One region of the Amycolatopsis sp. NPDC051371 genome, then DNA from elsewhere that is predicted to be linked to it. Evidence: riboswitches for the same ligand, from Rfam matches in the RefSeq annotation. Region 1 holds a riboswitch; each other region holds the start of a gene.
What was found. A riboswitch is a leader RNA that binds a small molecule or an ion and turns the genes downstream of it on or off. The one in region 1 is predicted to bind thiamine pyrophosphate.
Positions count from the first base shown of each region.

Region 1 (4,974 bases):
CTGGCCGTTGATCATCGGCACGAGCGTGGCGGCGTTCGCGGTGGCGATCCTGGCGATAGTCGGCTTCGAGTCGGCGACGGGCACCCAGATCGGCGGCGGCACGGGCTCGAGCATCGGCAAGATCTTCGGCAACGGCGGTCACGCGGACCCCACGCCGTCGACGACGCCTTCGACCACCACGAACGACACCCAGGACTCGCCGACGAACACCCCGTCGACGACCACGGAGACGACCACCCCGCCGACGACATCGAGCGAGGCGCCGACGACGACCCCGACGCCGAGCACGACGGCCCAGCAGCCGACGACCTCGGCCCCGGCAACCAGCCAGGGCGCGGCCACCACCCCGACCCCGTAAAGCCGTGAAGGCCACCTTGAGGAACTTGAAGTTCCTCAAGGTGGCCTTCACGAACTTCGGTCAGGGGAGGCGGGCCCGCAGCTCCCGCGCCGCGGCCTCGGGGTCCTCGGCCTCGGTGATCGCCCGGACCACCACGATCCGGGACGCGCCCGCCGAAAGCACCTCCGGGAGCCGCGAACCGTCGATCCCGCCGATCGCGAACCAAGGCCGCGAGACGGCCGAGGCGGAGACGGAACGCACCAGGTCCAGCCCGGGCGCCGTCCGGCCCGGCTTCGTCGGCGTCGGCCAGCACGGGCCTGTGCAGAAGTAGTCCACGCCCGGCTCCGAAGCGGCGGCCGAAGCCTGCGAAACGGAGTGCGTCGAGCGTCCGATGACCACCTCGTCGCCCAGGATGCGGCGGGCCAGCGGGACCGGGATGTCGTCCTGGCCCAGGTGGAGCACGTCCGCGCCGACCGCCAGCGCCACGTCCGCGCGGTCGTTCACCGACAGCAGCGCCCCGTGCCGCTCGCACGCCTCGGCCAGCACCTCCAGCGCCGCGATCTCGGCGCCGGCCTCCAGCGAAGAGCCACCCGTCTTGTCGCGCAGCTGGATGATGTCGACGCCGCCGGCCAAGGCCGCGTCGGCGAACGCGGCCAGGTCGCCGCGGGCCGTGCGGGCGTCCGTGCACAGGTACAGGCGCGCGGCGTCGAGGCGGGCGCGGATCTTGTCACCGGAGAGGGCGGGCATAGCGGCGACCGTACCCCGCGAGCTAGGGTGGACGAGTCCGCACGGGAGCCCGAAGCACGGGCTGAGAGGGAGCTGCCGCTCCGACCGTGGAACCTGATCCGGGTCATGCCGGCGCAGGGAGCGTGATTCCCATGACGAACACCCTGGCCGTCGTCGGCGGCGGCGTGATCGGCCTGTCCGTGGCCTGGCGTGCCGCCCAAGCCGGCCACGCCGTCACCCTCTACGACCCCGAACCCGCCCGCGGCGGCGCGTCCTGGCTGGCCGGCGGCATGCTCGCCCCGGTCACCGAGGCGTGGCCGGGCGAGGAGGACGTCCTCACCCTCGGCGAAGCTTCTTTAAGACGCTGGCCCGGCTTCGCCAGCGACCTCACCCAAGAGGGCGTCGACCCCGGCCTGGCCGGGCACGGGACGCTCGTCGTCGCCTTCGACCGCGCCGACGCCAGTCACCTCGACATCCTCGCCGGTCACCTGCACTCGATCGGCCGCGCGGCCGAACGCCTCACCGGCCGGGAGACCAAGCGGCTCGAACCCGGTGTCGGGTCCGTCCGAAGTGGACTCCACGTGCCCGGCGACCTCGCTGTGGACAACCGGAAACTGCTCCACGCCCTCTACTCGGCCTGCCAGAAACGAGACGTCCGGTTCGTCCGCGAGCGCGTCGAACGCATCCCGGACGCCGACGCCGTCGTGCTCGCCGCCGGCGCCTGGACCGGCCGGCTGCACCCGCAGCTCGCCGACGCCGTCCGCCCGCTCAAGGGCGAGATCCTCCGGCTCAAGCCCCGCCGCGGCTGCCTGCCACCGCCGACACGCACCGTGCGCGCCGTCGTCGAGGGCCGGCCGATCTACCTCGTCCCGCGCGGCGACCAGGAGCTCGTTCTCGGCGCGACGCAGTACGAAGCGGGCTTCGACCGGGCCGTCACCGCGCGCGGCGTCCGCGAGCTGATCGAGGGCGCCGAGCGCGTCTTCCCCGCGATCACCGAGTACGAGCTCGTCGAGACCGCCGCGGGCCTGCGGGCCGGCAGCCGGGACGTGCTGCCCTACATCGGCGTACTGGACGACGGCGTCTTCGCCGCCACCGGGCACCACCGCAACGGCCTGTTGATGGCCCCCGTGACCGCGGACGCCGTGGTCGCCTGGCTCGAGAGCGAGAAGCCGCCCGAAGGCGTCGAAGCGGCTTCGCCCGCCCGCCTGCACCAGAAGGAGCACGTGTGATGGAGATCAAGCTCAACGGAACGTGGACGGAGTTCCCGGACGGCGCGACCGTCGCCGACGTCCTCGACGCATCCGGCTGGCAGCGGCCCGGCATCGCCGTCGCGGTCGACGGCGTCGTCGTCCGCCGGAGCGACTGGCCTGCCACGGCCGTGCCCAAGGGCGCGGGCGTCGACGTGCTCACCGCGGTCCAGGGAGGCTGAAAATGGACGAAGAACCGCTGGTCATCGGCGCCTTCAAGGCCCAGTCGCGGCTGATCATCGGCACCGGCGGCGCGGCGAACCTCGCCGTGCTCGAACGTGCGCTGGTCGCGTCCGGCACCGAGCTGACCACCGTCGCCATGCGCCGCGCCGACGCCGAAGGCGGCTCCGGTGTCCTGGAACTGCTGAGCAGGCTCGGCATCGAGCTGCTGCCGAACACCGCGGGCTGCCGCACGGCCGCCGAAGCCGTCCTCACCGCGCAGCTCGCGCGCGAGGCCCTCGGTACCGATCTGATCAAGCTCGAGGTGCACGCCGACGACCGGACGCTGCTCCCGGACCCGATCGAAACCCTCGACGCCGCCGAACGGCTGGCCGCCGACGGGTTCACCGTGTTCGCCTACACGAACGACGACCCGGTGCTCGCACTGCGCCTGGAGGAGGCCGGTTGCGCCGCCGTGATGCCGCTGGGCGCGCCGATCGGCACCGGCCTCGGCATCCGGAATCCGCACAACATCGAGCTGATCGTTTCGCGGGCGGGCGTGCCGGTGATCCTGGACGCCGGAATCGGCACGGCGTCCGACGCGACGCTGGCGATGGAGCTCGGCTGCGACGCCGTCCTGCTGTCCACCGCCGTCACCCGGGCGACGGACCCCGAACGGATGGCCGCGGCGATGCGTTCGGCCGTCGTCGCCGGTCACCTGGCCCGAAGCGCGGGGCGCGTGCCGCAGCGGTTCTGGGCGCAAGCGTCGAGTCCACCCCGGTGAACCGGGGTGCCTTAACGCCGAACGTGCACCGGGAACCCGTAAGGTTGACGGAACTTTCCGGCGCACCCGCGCACGCGTGAGGCAGAAGGAGCCAGCCGTGACCAGCACATCGGTCCAGGACGTCTCGGGCAGGTTGTACCTCGCCGTCGGCAGGCTGTCCCGGTCACTGCGGCAGGCCGGGGTGCCGGGCCCGGGCCACGGCGCCATCTCGGCGCTCGCGACGCTCGTGCACGCGGGCCAGTTGCGGCTCGGCGACCTCGCGGCCAAGGAAGGCGTCGCCGCGGCGACCATGTCGCGGATCATCGCGTCCCTGGTCGAGGCGGGGTACGTCAGCCGCGAGTCCGACCCGGTCGACCGCCGGGCGTGGCTGGCGAAGGCGACGGAGGAGGGCGAGCGGCTCGTCTCGGGCGTCCGGTCGACCCGGGTGCAGGAGCTGAACCGGCGTCTCGACCGCTTGACGCCCGAGCACCGCGAAGCCCTGACGGCGGCGATCCCGGCGCTCGAGGCCCTGATCTCGGACGACTAAGCGGCTTGCTCCCGCCGCAGCTCGGCGAGTTCGGCGCGGACCGCGCGCAGCTCGTCGAGGATCTCCTGGTTCGCGGCCGCCTGGGTTTCGGCTTGCTTCGCCTCTTCCTCGCGGATGTCCTGGCGCAGCTCGTCCTCCATGCCGCTGACGACCACGGCGATGAAGAGGTTCAGCACGGCGAAGCTCGACACCAGGATGTAGACGACGAAGAAGATCCAGGCCATCGGCGCCTGGACCATGATCTCCTTCGCGATGTCGGGCCACGCTTCGCCGGTCATGACCTGGAACAGGGTGAACAGCGAGGTGCCGAGGTCGCCGAAGTTCTCCGGCGAGATGACGCCGAACAGCTTGGTCGCCATCACGCCGGCGACGAAGATGATCAGCGCGAGCAGCGCGGCGATCGACGCCATGCCGGGGATCGCCGCGAGCAGCCCGGAGACGACTTTGCGCATCGACGGCACGACCGAGATCAGCCGCAGGACGCGCAGCACGCGCAGCGACCGCAGGACGGCGAACGGCCCGGTCGCCGGGATCACCGCGATGCCGACGACCAGCAGGTCGAAGACGTTCCAGTTGTCGCGGAAGAACGCGCCGCGGTAGGCGTAGAACTTCGCCAGCAGTTCGGCGACGAAGATGCTCAGCGCGATGTGGTCGAGGGTGTGCAGGAGCGTCCCGTAGCCGTCGATCAGCGACGTCGACGTCTCCATCCCGAGCGTGATCGCGTTGAACACGATCACGGCGATGATGAAGTTCTGGAAGCGGCGGTCCTCGAGGACCTTCGCCACCCGCTCGCGTCCGGTCAAGGCCGCCCCCTGCTGAGTTCAAGGATCAGTAAACGCAGGGATGGTAACCGGACGGGTACTCAGCGCTCCTCGGGTGCCAGCCGCCAGAAGGCGGAGACCGGGCCGACCTTGGCCCCCATCGGGTAAGCGTGCTCGACCGCGTGCGAGACGAACCACTTGCCGTACCGCGCCGCTTCGACCACGGACATGCCCTTGGCCAGGCCCGCCGTCAACGCCGACGCCATCGTGTCGCCCGCGCCGTGCGTGTGCGGCGTCGGGTATCGCTCGCCCGGCAGCTCCACGAACGTCGAGCCGTCGAACAGCAGGTCCACGCACTCGGGGTCGGACTGCAGGTGCCCGCTCTTGACCAGCACGTAGCGAGGGCCCATCCGCTGGAGCACCACGGCCGCGGT
Region 1 is NZ_JBFBAG010000079.1:1,740-6,713, reverse strand. It holds gene AB0M59_RS50895 (hypothetical protein) at 1-358, shown strand, start outside; gene thiE (thiamine phosphate synthase) at 419-1,084, opposite strand; TPP riboswitch at 1,116-1,221, shown strand; gene thiO (glycine oxidase ThiO) at 1,216-2,292, shown strand; gene thiS (sulfur carrier protein ThiS) at 2,292-2,492, shown strand; gene AB0M59_RS50875 (thiazole synthase) at 2,495-3,253, shown strand; gene AB0M59_RS50870 (MarR family transcriptional regulator) at 3,351-3,779, shown strand; gene AB0M59_RS50865 (ion transporter) at 3,776-4,582, opposite strand; gene thiD (bifunctional hydroxymethylpyrimidine kinase/phosphomethylpyrimidine kinase) at 4,642-4,974, opposite strand, start outside.

Region 2 (4,974 bases), on a different contig from region 1:
CCGCCGAGGACCAGCGCGGCGACCACGGCGGCGAACTGGATCAGCGAAAGCGCCGCCGCACCCGAGAGGTCGAGGAGGTCAACGGTCCGCAGGTAGATCTCGGTCTCCAGCGTCCGGTACTTCGCACCGCCGAGGATGAGGACGACCCCGAAGCTGGTGGCGCAGAACAGGAACACGACAGCCGCGGCGGACGCGATCGCGGGCGCCAGCGCGGGCAGCGTCACCGAGCGGAACGCCCGCCACGGCGACGCGCCCAGCGCGCGGGCGGCGTCGGTCGTCCGCGAGTCCAGCCGCGCCCAGAGCCCGGCGACGGTCCGCGCGACGACGGCGACGTTGAAGAACGCGTTGGCCAGCACGATCGGCAGCACCCCGCCGTCCGGCCAGAGCGCCCGGAACGCGAGGCCGACGACGACGGTCGGCAGCACGAACGGCACCAGCACCAGCGTCCGCGCGAGGCCGACGCCGGGCAGCTTCACGCGGGCCAGCAGGAACGCCACCGGCAGCCCGGCGAGCACCGCCACCAGCGTCGACGCGGCCGCGCTACCCACGGTGAACCCGGCCAGCTGCCAGGTCCGCGCGTCGCCGAGGACGACGTCGAGCCCGCCCGCGGCGAACCCGCGGCCGATGATCGCCAGCACCGGCCACGCGAAGAACACCACCAGGAAGCCGATGGGGGCCAGCCCCAGCAGCGCCAGTCCCAGCCCTCGGGCGGTCCGCGGCGGGCTTACGACTGCTGCTCTTCGGGGGCTCCGGGTGGCGGAGCCCCCGGCCCGGGGCGGAGGCCCGGATGTCACTGCACGAGCGTGCGCCATTCGCCGATCCACTTCTCGCGTCCGGCCTGGACCTGGTCCGCCGTCAGCGCCTGCGGCTTCTGCGGCAGCGGCGCGACCTGCGCCCAGCCGGCCGGCAGGTCGACGCCCTGGCGCGCCGGGTAGACGTACATGTTCGCCGCGACGGTCGCCTGGAACTGCTGGGAGAGCAGGAAGTCGACGACCTTGCGCGCGCTCTCGGTCTGCTTGCCGCCGGCCAGCACGCCCGCGTACTCGACCTGCCGGTAGCAGGTGTCGAGCAGCGCCTTGGTGCGCGGCTTGCCGTCGTCGCCGACCTCGGCGGCCGGCGACGAGGCGTACGAGACGACGATCGGCCGCGGCCCCTTGCCGGACGAGCCGGAGAAGTCCTTGGTGTAGGCCTCTTCCCAGCCGCTGACCACCTTGAGCCCGTTGGCCTTCAGCTTCGTCCAGTAGTCCTTCCAGCCGGCCTCGCCGTACTTCGCGATGGTGCCGAGGAGGAACGCGAGTCCGGGCGACGCGGTCGCCGGGTCCTCGGCGACCAGCAGGTCCTTGTACTTGGGGTCGGCGAGGTCGTCGTACGAAGCCGGCGCGGGGATGCCCTTCGACGTGAAGTAGTTCGTGTCGACGTTCACGCAGACGTCGCCGACGTCGACCGCGGACAGCCGGTGCTCGGGGTCGACGGCGTAACGCTGCGGCCCGCGATCCGCCTCCGGGCTGGTGTAGGGCTCGAAGACGCCTTCTTTGAGCGCGCGCGAAGCGAAGGTCGAGTCGACGCCGTACGCGACGTCGCCGATCGGGTTCGCCTTCGTCAGCACGAGCTTGTTGGTCAGCGAACCGGCGTCGCCCTGCTTGAGCACGGAAACCTTGATGCCCGACTGCTTCTGGAACGCGTCGAGCACCTCCTGCGGCGCGAGGAAGGAGTCGTGCGTCACGAGGGTGACGGTGGGCGTCTGCTGCGTGCCACCGTCACCGTCCGACAGCGAGCACCCAGCGGCGACGACGCTGACGGCGGCGATGGCCGTCGCGGCGCGCACAGCCCTGCTTTTCATCTACCCTCCTGCACTTCACCGGACGAGGAGGGAAAGCCCTCCCTTCGCCGGCATGATCCGGTCAGGTGCGAACGGTCGCGGGTGACCCCGCCTCTCAGCCCGGCTCGACCGGACTCCCGTGGCAACCGTGCAGCGTAGTCCAGGACGCAGGACGATGGAGACATGACGGAAATCTTGAGCGACTCCGCGGCGGACGAAAGGCTCACGCCGGGCTGGACCCGGTCCGGGACGGTGATCTCCCGCGAGGTGGAGCTGGCGAGCTTCCCGCAGGCGATCGAGGTGGTGGACCGCGTCGCGGTACTGGCCGAAGCCGCCGACCACCACCCGGACATCGACATCCGCTGGCGCACGCTGACGTTCCGCCTCAGCACGCACTCGGCGGGCGGGTTGACGGCGAAGGACTTTTCACTGGCTTCGCAGATCGACTCGGTGATCAGCGCTCTGTGATCCCGGTTACGCTGAGTGCACTTTTTCCTGGTTCCGACGTCTCTCGGTAAACGACTTTGCTGGGAGAGACGGTTATGACGCAGGCGATCGTGGTCGGCACAGCGGCATTCGCGACGATGGTGGCAGCGGCCGGCGGTGTGCTCTGGTTCACGATCCGGGGCCGTCGTCACTCGGACGGCTGAGCGCCGGTGGTGAGTTCGATCACAGCAGCTAACAAAGGGCATGATCAGCGCGCTGAGCAGGGCGGAAGCATCGGTTTTCGGCCCTAGGACACGCCATGAACAGCACCGCCGCCCTCACCCCCGCCCAGCGCGCCTGGATCAACGCCCTCGCCACCGCCGTGGTGCTGATCACGATCGCCCTCATGGGCCTGCTCGGCTGATCCGCGGGAGGCCGCCGGCTGCCTGGCTTTCGGGTCAAGCCGGCCGGACTTCCCCGGCGATCAGTAGCGCGGCATGTTCGGAATGGCCTTTTCGGCCACTTCGATGAGCGCCAGCACCTTCGGCACATCGGCCGCCACGTCCTCGGCAGTCACCGGAGGAGCCTCCGTGGATCGGTAGGCGACTTCGTTGCGACGGGCCCGCATCCGGTTGAAGGGCCGCAAAATCGGCCCCAGCGGCGGATCCAGCTGAGCGAGGACCGCCTCGTAGACGGTCACGTGGCCACCTCGGCTCGTCACCCGCAGGCCCTGGTTCTGCAAGACGGCCGCCAACGCCCGGCGTGCGCTGTCGTAGGCCAGCGTGTAGGCGCCTTCCGGGTCCGTGTCCTGCAGCTGCCGCGCCGAAGCGAGGTGGGTACGGGCCCTGACCAGCTCGGCCTCGGCAGCTTCCCGCGACGCCGGAACGTGCTCGATGGCGCCGCGCGCGATGAAGGCGTCGATCCGTTCGCGCCCCTGGTTCCACTGCGGCATCAGGACTCCTGGTCGAGGTTCAGCCGGGCCAGCGGACGTTCACGAACGCTGGTGAGGAAGGGATCCGCGCTGTCCGCCGCCCACGACCCGGGCGAGATCCGGTGCACGTTGACCTCGCGGCCCAGCCGTCGCGACACACCCTCGGCCAGGTCGAAGAGCTCGTCCGGATCGGGCGAACCGACGACGAGGACGTCGACGTCGCCGGGGGGCGGCCCCGGCTCGCCGCTGTAGCGCGCGGCCCAGGACCCGTAGACGTAGGCCTCGCTCACGCCCGCCAGCCCGGACAGGGCCTCGGTGAGCAGCGACATCGGCCCGAACGTGACCGCGATGACGTCACTCAGCGGACGGTAGAGCGGAGTGTCGGTCCGGGCTTTGACGAGCCGGCTCCGGCCCACCCGCCGGTCTTCCAGGATGCCGCCGCCGACCAGCCGCTCGACTTCGCGCAGCACGGCCGTGGGCGTGACGCCGCAGGCCTCGGCGAGTTCGGTGATGCTGTACTCGCGATCCGGGTGCAGCAGGACCAGCGCGAGCAGCTCACCCTGCATGCGCGATCGCAGCAGGGGCAGCAGGCTCGGCGACGGTTTCATTGGACGCAGTATATCCTGCGCCCAATGAAAGTAACAACCAGTAGCGAACGCCTGCCTCAGACGTTGAAGCGGAACTCCACCACGTCACCGTCGGCCATGGTGTAGTCCTTGCCCTCCATGCGGACCTTGCCCGCCGCCCGGGCCGCCGCCATCGAGCCCGCCGCCATCAGGTCGTCGTACGAGACGATTTCCGCCTTGATGAAGCCGCGCTCGAAGTCCGTGTGGATCACGCCCGCCGCCTGCGGTGCCGTCGCGCCCTTGGGGATCGTCCAGGCGCGGGACTCCTTCGGGCCCGCCGTCAGGTACGTCTGCAGCCCCAGCGTGTGGAAACCCGCGCGGGCCAGCGAGTACAGCCCCGGCTCCGGCTGGCCGACCGACTCCAGCAGCTCGCGGACCGACTCCTCGTCGTCCAGCTCCAGCAGCTCTTGCTCGACCTTCGCGTCGAGGAACACCGCGTCCGCCGGCGCGACCAGCTTGGTCAGCTCCTCGCGGCGGGCGTCGTCGGTCAGGATCGCCTCGTCGGCGTTGAAGACGTACAGAAACGGCTTCGTGGTGAGGAGGCTGTGCTCGCGAAGCAGCTCGAGGTCGACGTCCTTCTGCGCGGAGAAGAGCGTGCGGCCGCTGTCGAGGATCTCCTTCGCCTTCTGCGCGGCCTCGAGCGCGGGCTTTGCTTCCTTCTTGGTCCGCGCTTCCTTTTCCAGGCGCCAGACAGCCTTCTCGAGAGTCTGCAGGTCGGCCAGGATCAGCTCCGTGTTGATCGTCTCGATGTCGCTCATCGGGTCGATCCGGCCGTCGACGTGGATCACGTCCGGGTCGTCGAACACTCGGATGACCTGGCAGATCGCGTTGGCCTCACGGATGTTCGCCAGGAACTTGTTGCCCAGCCCGGCGCCCTCGGACGCGCCCTTCACAATGCCCGCGATGTCCACAAAGGACACCACAGCCGGCACGATCTTCTCCGACTTGTGCAGCTCGGCCAGCTTGTCCAGCCGGGGGTCCGGCAGCGGCACGACGCCGACGTTCGGCTCGATCGTCGCGAACGGGTAGTTCGCCGCGAGCACGTTGTTGCGGGTCAGCGCGTTGAACAGGGTGGACTTGCCGACGTTGGGCAGGCCGACGATACCGAGGGTGAGGCTCACGACCCCGCAGTCTACGTGCCGTACCCGGCCGCGGCCCACGCGCCCAACGCC
Region 2 is NZ_JBFBAG010000005.1:35,167-40,140, reverse strand. It holds gene AB0M59_RS08535 (iron ABC transporter permease) at 1-680, opposite strand, end outside; gene AB0M59_RS08530 (thiamine ABC transporter substrate-binding protein) at 791-1,840, opposite strand; TPP riboswitch at 1,862-1,970, opposite strand; gene AB0M59_RS08525 (4a-hydroxytetrahydrobiopterin dehydratase) at 2,003-2,287, shown strand; gene AB0M59_RS08520 (hypothetical protein) at 2,730-3,197, opposite strand; gene AB0M59_RS08515 (ArsR family transcriptional regulator) at 3,197-3,784, opposite strand; gene ychF (redox-regulated ATPase YchF) at 3,841-4,923, opposite strand.
Region 2: it holds a riboswitch for thiamine pyrophosphate, as region 1 does, so the genes downstream of both, AB0M59_RS08530 (thiamine ABC transporter substrate-binding protein) here and thiO (glycine oxidase ThiO) in region 1, are expected to answer to the same signal.

Region 3 (4,974 bases), on a different contig from region 1:
GGTCACGCGGCCAGACCAGGTGGTAGGTGCCGGACGGCGACCACTCCGGGTCGTTGTTCCCGAAGCGCCACGGCATGCTCGGCGACGCGATGAAGGCGCCCGGGTGGTGCTTGTCCTCGCTCGCGGCGAGCGTCAGCATCGACGCCTGGTAAAGGTCGCGCTCGGCGTCGGTCTTCAGCGACGACGGCGGCTTGCTCACCCCGCGCAGGTACTGCTCCCAGCCGCGGTCGTACGCGCGGGTGATGTCGCGGACGCCGCGTCGCTGCGACGCCTGCGCGCTGCCGAGCGCGTCTGCGGCCTTCGCGCCCATGCCGAGGGCGAGGGTGACGTGCCGGTTCCGGACGCCGTCGGCGCTCGTCTGCCCGGTCAGCAGGACGTTGCCCTTCGCGGCGGTGTCGTAGGAGTTCAGCTTGAAGGTCTTCGTGAGCTGCGTGTTCCCGTCGGACGCGCCCGCGTAGCCGACGCTCGTCTTCGTGAACGCGGGCTTCGCGGTCAACGCGGCGGCGTTGGTCGCGTCCTGCGCGGTGACGGCGTCACCCTTGCGCGCGGCCGAGTCGTCGGAGCCGTCGTTGGTGAGGTCCGGGTCGGCGACCGCGTAGAGCTGGTACGGGCGCCCGGTGAGCGACTGGAAGTCGACGTCCACCAGCACCGTCGTGGCGGCCGGGTCGGTGACGTAGGTCTTGCGCAGGCGCCAGCGGTGCTGGTCGTCGGTGATGGTCTGCTCGTAAACCAAACTGTCGTCGTCGGTCCGCCGGACCTGCTGGGACTTCGCCGAGTAGTCGGTGACGGCGAAGCTGCGGCCGTCCGTGACGACGAAGTTCATCGACCGGACGCTCGGCGTCGACAGGTCCGGGTAGTAGACCTCGGACATCTGGCCGCCCTGGAGGGTGAACCAGACGTTGCTGGAGCGGTCGTGAGCCGTGCCGAAGCCGGTCTTGTTCGCGGGCAGCCAGCTGGGATGGGCGCCCGGGGCGCCGGGAGCCTCTCCCCGGGCCGCCGCGATCCCCGGGATCAGGCCGGTGACCAGCAGCCCGGCGAGGGCGCCGAACATGAGTTTGCGCATATCAACCCCACAGAAAGTCGCTTCTGCACCGTTACAGAAGCGCCTGGAAGTGTCTCGCCGATTCTTCACCGGCGCATGGTCCGATCCGGTGAACCACCGACCGTCACTGGTCCGGTAATCCGCTTGCCCACCGTGTCCGGCGCCGCGACGATCGGGTGATGCCGAACCTGCTCGCGTTCCTCCCCGCCGCGTTCCTCATCGCGATGGTCCCCGGGCCCGCGACGGTCATGCTGATCAAGCAGGCGGCCCGCGGCTCGAAGCGCAACGCCTTCGCGACGATCGCCGGCATCGAGTTCGGCGTCGCGTTCTGGGGGCTCGCCGCGGTGTTCGGCCTGACCGCGTTGCTCGCCGCTTCCCAGACGGCGTACGACATCCTGCGCTTCGCGGGCGCGATCTTCCTGGTCTACCTGGGGATCAAGGCGCTGTTCTTCCGCGGTTCGGGTGCGGAGAAGGAGATCCGGCCCGGCGCGGGCTTCCGGTCCGGGCTCCTCACGAACATCGGCAACCCCAAGGCGGGCGTGTTCGCGCTGTCGTTCCTGCCGCAGTTCGTCCCGGCCCACGCGGGCGCCGGCGCGCTGCTGGTCTGCGTCGCGGCCTGGATCGTCGCCGACCTCGTCTGGTACTCGACGCTCGCCCTGCTCGTCACGCGGCTCGGGCAGTGGCTGCGTCGCGAGAACGTCAAGCGGTGGCTCGAGCGCACCTCGGGCGGGCTGCTGATCGGCTTCGGCGTCACCGTCGCCCTCGAGGGCTGAGTTCACCACCAGCGAACGGACTTCCGCGGCCTTCGAGCGCACACTTGTAGTACCTGCAACGGTGTAATCGAGGTGCTCCCATGGACGAGGCGATGGACGCCTACTCGCGCGCCGTCAGCACGGTCGCGAAGACCGTCACCCCGCACGTCGCCGGGGTTCAGCTCGCGCGCGGCAGCGGCTCGGCGGTCGTCTTCGCCGACGACGGCCACCTGCTCACCAACGCCCACGTCGTCACCGACCACCGGCGCGGCGTCGCGACCTTCGCGGACGGCAGCGAGGTGCCCTTCGACGTCGTCGGCGCCGATCCGCTGTCCGATCTCGCCGTGCTGCGGGCGCGCGGCGAGACGCCGTCGGCCGCTCGGCTGGGCGACGCCGACGAGCTCGTCGTCGGGCAGCTCGTCGTGGCCATCGGGAGCCCGCTCGGCTTCTCCGGCACCGTCACCGCGGGCGTCGTCAGCGCGCTCGGCCGGGCGCTCCCGGTGCGGCAGGGGCGCACCGCCCGGGTGATCGAGGACGTCATCCAGACCGACGCGGCGCTCAACCCGGGCAACTCGGGCGGCGCGCTCGCCGACTCCGCCGGCCGGGTGGTCGGCATCAACACCGCGGTCGCCGGCGTCGGGCTCGGGCTCGCGGTGCCGATCAACGCGACGACGCGGCGGATCATCGACACGCTCGTCGTCGAGGGCCGGGTGCGGCGCGCGTACCTCGGCGTCGTCGGCGTGCCCGCACCGCTGCCGGACGACGTCGCCGAGCGCACCGGGCAGAGCGCCGGCCTGCGGGTGCGCGAGGTGGTCGCGGGCGGGCCCGCCGACCGCGCCGGGCTGCGCGCCGGCGACCTCGTGCTGACCGTCGGGCGCACCCGCGTCTCCGACGCCCAAGGCATCCAGCGCCAGCTGTTCGCGGAAGTGATCGGCACCGCACTGCCGATCACCGTGCTGCGCAACGGAGCCATGGTCGACGTCTACGCGACACCGGCCGAACTCGTCGGGTGAGGTGACCTGACTTGAGTATCGCGCGCCGGCGTGGCATGGTCGGTGGCACAACACCAACGCGGGAGCTCGCGCCATGGCGGGCTGAGAGGGCGACTCGGGATCTTTCCCAGGTGTCACCGACCGCATGAACCTGACCGGGTAATGCCGGCGTAGGGAGTGAAAGTCGTTGACGACGCTCGACTCTGCTGTCCAAAAGAAGGACGTCTCCGTAACGACCGGGCCGATCACCGGCTCGCACAAGGTCTACCACCGGACCGAATCCGGATTGCGTGTTCCCGCGCGCCGGATCGACCTTTCCAACGGCGAACACTTCGACGTCTACGACACTTCGGGCCCGTACACCGACCCGGAAGCCGAGATCGACGTCCACAGTGGACTGCATCGGCTGCGCACGGGTTGGGCCGACGGGCGTGAGCACAACACCCAGCTCGGGTGGGCCAAGCAGGGCGTCATCACGCGGGAAATGGAGTACATCGCCGCCCGCGAACGGGTTTCGCCGGAGTTCGTGCGCGCGGAGGTCGCCAGTGGCCGCGCGGTGATCCCGGCCAACCGCCGCCACCCCGAGTCCGAGCCGATGATCATCGGCAAGAACTTCCTGGTGAAGATCAACGCCAACATGGGCAACTCGGCCGTCTGGTCATCGGTCGAGGAAGAGGTCGACAAGATGGTGTGGGCGACCCGCTGGGGCGCCGACACGATCATGGACCTCTCCACCGGCAAGCGGATCCACGAGACGCGCGAGTGGATCATCCGCAACTCGCCGGTCCCGGTCGGCACCGTACCGATCTACCAGGCATTGGAAAAGGTCGACGGGGAACCGGAAAAGCTGTCGTGGGAGATCTACCGCGACACGATCATCGAGCAGTGCGAGCAAGGGGTCGACTACGTCACCGTGCACGCCGGCGTGCTGCTGCGCTACATCCCGCTGACCGCGCGACGCGTCACGGGAATCGTCAGTCGCGGTGGGTCGATCATGGCCGCGTGGTGCCTCGCGCACCACCAGGAGTCCTTCCTGTACACGCATTTCGAGGAACTCTGCGAGATCCTGCGGCAGTACGACGTCACGTTCTCCCTCGGTGACGGCCTGCGCCCCGGCTCGATCGCCGACGCCAACGACCGCGCCCAGTTCGCCGAGCTGGAAACCCTCGGCGAGCTGACGCACATCGCGCGCTCGCACGACGTCCAGGTGATGATCGAAGGCCCCGGCCACGTGCCGATGCACAAGATCAAGGAGAACGTGGAGCTGGAGGAAAAGCTCTGCGGCGAGGCGCCGTTCTACACCCTCGGTCCACTCGCGACGGACATCGCGCCGGGCTACGACCACATCACGTCGGCCATCGGCGCGGCGCAGATCGGCTGGTACGGCACGGCGATGCTCTGTTACGTGACGCCGAAGGAGCACCTCGGCCTGCCGAACCGCGACGACGTCAAGACCGGCGTGATCACGTACAAGATCGCCGCGCACGCCGCGGACCTCGCCAAGGGGCACCCGTACGCGCAGGAGTGGGACGACGAGCTGTCGAAGGCACGCTTCGAGTTCCGCTGGAACGACCAGTTCAACCTGTCGCTCGACCCGGACACCGCGCGGTCGTTCCACGACGAGACGCTGCCCGTGGAAGCCGCCAAGACCGCGCACTTCTGCTCGATGTGCGGGCCGAAATTCTGCTCGATGCGGATCACGCAGGACGTCCGCAAGTACGCCGAGGAGCACGGTTTGTCCACTGTGGAGGCCATCGAGGCCGGCATGGCGGAGAAGTCTGCCGAGTTCTCGGACTCGGGGAACAAGGTCTACCTGCCCGTGGTGCAGCCGTGATTCCACGGACCGCCCTCACCATCGCCGGCTCCGACTCCGGCGGCGGTGCGGGCATCCAGGCGGACCTGCGCACGTTCTTCGCGAACGGCGTCCACGGGCTCGTCGCGCTGACGGCCGTCACGGTGCAGAACTCGTTGGGCGTGCAGGGTTTCACGGAGATCCCGGCGGACGTCGTCACCGCGCAGATCAAGGCGGTGGCGTCCGACATGGGCGTGCACGCGGCCAAGACCGGGATGCTGGCGACGGCCGAGATCATCCGCGCGGTGGCCAAGACGCTGGCCGAGCTGGGCCTGGACTTCCCGCTGGTGGTCGACCCGGTGGCGGCGTCGATGACCGGCCACGCGCTGCTGCGGG
Region 3 is NZ_JBFBAG010000083.1:516-5,489, reverse strand. It holds gene AB0M59_RS51575 (glycoside hydrolase family 15 protein) at 1-1,063, opposite strand, end outside; gene AB0M59_RS51570 (LysE family translocator) at 1,222-1,815, shown strand; gene AB0M59_RS51565 (trypsin-like peptidase domain-containing protein) at 1,896-2,807, shown strand; TPP riboswitch at 2,856-2,980, shown strand; gene thiC (phosphomethylpyrimidine synthase ThiC) at 2,974-4,620, shown strand; gene thiD (bifunctional hydroxymethylpyrimidine kinase/phosphomethylpyrimidine kinase) at 4,617-4,974, shown strand, end outside.
Region 3: it holds a riboswitch for thiamine pyrophosphate, as region 1 does, so the genes downstream of both, thiC (phosphomethylpyrimidine synthase ThiC) here and thiO (glycine oxidase ThiO) in region 1, are expected to answer to the same signal.